DNA from 2 places in the Paramicrobacterium humi genome. Region 2 is predicted to be linked to the other one. Evidence: predicted binding sites of a transcription regulator. Region 2 holds the regulator's gene; the other holds the start of a gene.
The links. Region 2 encodes LexA, which represses DNA repair genes until DNA is damaged. Its sites were predicted from a motif close to TCGAACANNTGTTCGA; they were not measured.

Region 1 (2,198 bases), 2.4 Mb from region 2:
GGAGCTCGCTTCGCTCGGCGCGAAGGTCGTCGTCACCGACATCAACCTCGACGCGGCCAAGCGCGTCGTGCAGGAGATCACGGACGCCGGCGGCACCGCCTCCGCGTTCGAGCAGAACACGGCGAAGAAGGAAGACTCCGAGAAGGCCGTGCAGTTCGCGATCGACACGTACGGCGCTCTGAACTACGCGGTGAACAACGCGGGCATCGGAGGCAAGCAAGCGCCGGCGGGGGAGACCGACCTCGAGGACTGGGACCGCGTCATCGACATCAACCTCAACGGCGTGCTCTACGGCATGCGCTACCAGATCCCGGCAATGCTGAAGGCGGGCGCCGAGTCCTCTGCGATCGTGAACATGGCGTCGATTCACGGCACCGTCGCGGCGATCGGGAACGGCGCCTACACCGCCGCGAAGCACGGCGTCGTCGGCATCACGAAGAACGCCGCAGCCGAGTACGGCGCCCAGGGGCTGCGCATCAACGCGGTCGGCCCCGGCTACATCGACACGCCCCTCGTGCGCAGCAGCCTGAGCGAGGATATCCGCACGGCGCTCGAAAGCAAGCACCCGCTCGGCCGTCTGGGTCGACCGGAGGAAGTCGCTCACGTCGTGCGCTTCCTGCTCTCGGATGATGCGTCCTTCGTCACGGGTGGCTACTACCTGATCGATGGCGGCTACACGACCGTCTAACCGCCACCGCATCGAACGGCCGGCATCCCGAACGGATGCCGGCCGTTGTTCTCTCACGTCGATTTCCGCATCCGATTCGGGCCATTTCGACCTCACTTCTCGCCCACAGGGCGGGCTCCCTCGGAGTTGCTTAGATTCGTAGATGTGTTCGACCCAATGTCAGTGGGTGGTGGAACACTACACGCATGGTACCAATCAACGATGATGAGAAACCCCCGCCCGACAATCCCGATTCGAGGATCGGCAAACTCGACCTGATGGTCGAAGAGATTTCCGAACAGTATCAGCTGCTGGCCGTGGTGAACGCCCAAGTGTCGATGATGCTGTCCGATCTCGTCGATCATGCCCTGGCGAACCGGGACATGTTCGTGGCCTCGGAGACGGACACCTCGAAGACGCAGGAGGTGGTGCGGCGGGCGCTGTCTCCGGTGCTGGCGACGAAGATGCGTGTGTCGGAGCGGATGGTCGACTCGCTGATCGCCCAGGCCGAGACCCTTACCCGGGAACTGCCCGCCACGCTCGAAGCGCTCGCTGAGGGGGCGATTTCGGTTCAGCACGCCCGGACGCTGATCGATCACGCCACTGGGCTGCACCCGGAGGACCGGGCGGAGTTCGAGCAGGTCGCCCTCGACTTGGCGAGAACGTCGACGCCGCCGGAGTTCAAACAGAAGGCCCTCGCCCTGCGCGAGAGTCTGCACCCGGAGACCAGTGTTGAACGCCACGAGGCGGCAGCGGAGGATCGGCGGGTGGAGCACTGGAACGCTCCCGACGGAATGGGCTGGCTCGCGTTGTATGCCCCGGTCGAGGTGACCCAGAGCATCTACAACGCCTGCCACACCACCGCGAAGAGCCTCCGCAAGACCGGAGACGAGCGCACGATCGGGCAGCTCACCGCCGACGTGCTCACCGACGCCGCCATGCTGGGACTCACCACCGGCACCGGCGGCGAGAGCAACGGTGACGGGCAGTCGACGTTCACCGGTCGGACCGGGGCGATCCGCCCGACCGTGCACGTTACCGTTCCTGTGATGACGCTGCTGGGTCACTCGGAGGAACCGGCGCAGTTGGACGGGTACGGGCCGATCAACCCAGAGACCGCCCGCCGGCTCGCAGCACAGGCGCCGAGCTTCACCCGGCTGCTGACGAACCCGGAAACCGGAGCCATCCTCTCCGTCGGCCGCGACCGGTACGCGGTTCCGGCGGATCTGCGGAAAGCGATCGAAGTCAGAGACCAGACCTGTCAATTCCCCGGCTGCAACCGGTCCGCGAGACAGTGCGACATCGATCACCTCGTGGCATGGCAAGACGGTGGGCACACCGATCTCGACAACCTGGCGAGTGAGTGCAAACGCCACCACGTGCTGAAGCACACCAGTACCTGGCAGGTCGAACGAGCTGAGGATGGGGCCATCATCTGGACCTCACCTCTCGGGAGACGGTACCGAATCCGACGATCCACGAATGTCGGATTCCAAGCCCTCGATGAGGACACCGAGCCTTCCGAACCGGA
Region 2 (2,198 bases):
GCCGAGAGGCCGTGTCCGAGGTAGTCCGCGAGTGCTGTGCGCAATTGCGTGAACTCTCGATCCGGGTAACGGTTGAGGCTCAGAATCGCCGTGGCCACGGAGGCCACGATGTCGTGGGCGACGTCCTCGGGAATTCCGTGGGTGTTCTCGTTCACATTCAGAGCGACCGGGACGGGCGCCTGTGGTGCACCGTACGGTGACTTGCCGCGGAGGTCGTCGCGAAGGGGAAGATCATCGAGTGAGGTCACTCGACAATGCTATGCCGTTCTCATTCGGCATCCGCGTACCGGGCGGGGATGGCCACGCGAGCGCCCGCTCCCACGGAAGAGCTTTCGAGCTGGTTGAGTCGCACGATGTCGGCGACGACGTCGCGCGGGTCAGCGTTGGGCGCAACTCGCTGGGCGAGGCCCCAGAGCGATTCACCGGCGCCGACGGTCACGTATTCGAAGCTCTGCTCGGCCGCGTGCGATGTGGCGAAGGCCGAGGAGGCGTTCGTCGACAGAACGCCGACGCCGACCAGGAGGGGCAGGGCTGCAAGGGCGGTGACGACCGCACGTCCGCGCCGAGTGAGGCGAACGCGGACGGAGGACGACTTCGCTGCTGTGCTCATCAGAGTTCTCCTTTGTGGTGAGATTCGTTCCGACCCCTCGGCCGGGAGGGGCCGGAACGAAGCTGTGTTCCGAACCTATCTTCGAAGTTTCGAAGAGTCAAGGTGCTTTTCGTATTTGCGTCGAAAGAATCCGCGACACACTCGAACAGGTGTTTGTCCTGGCCGGGCAAAACGGATACAGTTTCGATCACAGGGACAACCCCACCATGAGCCTCTGACATCGGGGCAGCGGGGCGACGACGGGAGCACGGAAATGGCGCAGGACGGCAAGGTCAGGACGGGTACTCGTCGCCGCAAGAATCTCAGCGACAAGCAGCGCGCGATTCTCGAGTACATCCAGCGTTCCGTGAGCCAGCGCGGCTATCCGCCGAGCATGCGCGAGATCGGGGACGCTGTCGGTCTCGCCTCCTTGTCGTCCGTGACCCACCAGCTCAACCAGCTCGAGCTCAGCGGCTACTTGCGCCGCGACCCGAACCGGCCGCGCGCGCTCGAGATCCTGATCGACCTTCCGCAGACCATCGATGCGGCCGAGAGCCAGACTCCCGTGGGCGATGCCGCGATGGTGCCCCTCGTGGGACAGATCGCAGCCGGTGTTCCGATCACCGCGGACCAGCAGGTGGAGGAAGTCTTCCCGCTACCCCGCCAGCTCGTGGGCAAGGGCGACCTGTTCATGCTGAAGGTTCAGGGCGAGTCCATGATCGACGCGGCGATCTGCAACGACGACTGGGTCGTCGTGCGCCAGCAGAGCACGGCCGAGAACGGTGACATCGTCGCGGCCATGCTCGATGGGGAGGCGACGGTGAAGGTGTTCCGGCAGCGCGACGGTCACACGTGGCTGCTCCCCCGGAACTCCGCGTTCGAGCCGATCCTCGGCGACAACGCCGAGGTTCTCGGCAAGGTCGTCGCCGTCCTTCGCGCCGTCTGACGCCCGGTCAGCTGCCGGTCGCGAACTCCTGGAGCTGCGCCGCGATCTCCTCGGTCACGGCGGCCTTCACGCGTGTCCCCGCCGCGAGATAGTCGAGCTGGCGCACGGCGCCACGCCGGTGAAGCATTGAGATGATGTCGCCCCGATCGTAGGGCACGAGTAGTTCGACCGCCACGGACGGCCGAGGCAGCATCCGCTCGATGGCGTCGAGCATCTCATCGACGCCCTCGCCCGTCCGCGCCGAGACGAAGACGGCGTCAGGAGCGATGCCGCGCAGGACAAGGCGCTGATCGTCGTCGATGAGGTCGGACTTGTTGAAGACAATGAGTTCGGGAACGTCACGCGCGCCGACATCGCCGACGACGTCGCGAACCGTCGCGATCTGCGCGGCAGGGTCCGGGTGTGCGGCGTCCACGACGTGGACGAGCAGATCCGCCTCCGCGACCTCCTCGAGCGTGGAGCGGAACGCCTCGACGAGCTGGTGCGGCAGGTTCCGGACGAAACCGACTGTGTCGGACAGCGTGTATTCGCGGCCGTCCTTGGTCTTCGTACGCCGTGTCGTGGAGTCGAGTGTCGCAAAGAGCGCGTTCTCCACCAGCACGCCGGCGCGAGTGAGGCGATTCAGCAGGCTTGACTTTCCGGCGTTCGTGTAACCGACGATGG

Region 1: a site for LexA is predicted at 825-840, ahead of BLV49_RS00840 (HNH endonuclease signature motif containing protein). Genes of this name have one in related genera too.

What each region holds. Positions count from the first base shown of each region.
Region 1 is NZ_FNRY01000001.1:163,516-165,713, reverse strand. It holds gene BLV49_RS00845 (SDR family NAD(P)-dependent oxidoreductase) at 1-688, shown strand, start outside; gene BLV49_RS00840 (HNH endonuclease signature motif containing protein) at 874-2,198, shown strand, end outside.
Region 2 is NZ_FNRY01000001.1:2,596,194-2,598,391, reverse strand. It holds gene BLV49_RS12930 (histidinol-phosphate transaminase) at 1-248, opposite strand, end outside; gene BLV49_RS12925 (hypothetical protein) at 269-610, opposite strand; gene lexA (transcriptional repressor LexA) at 864-1,535, shown strand; gene hflX (GTPase HflX) at 1,543-2,198, opposite strand, start outside.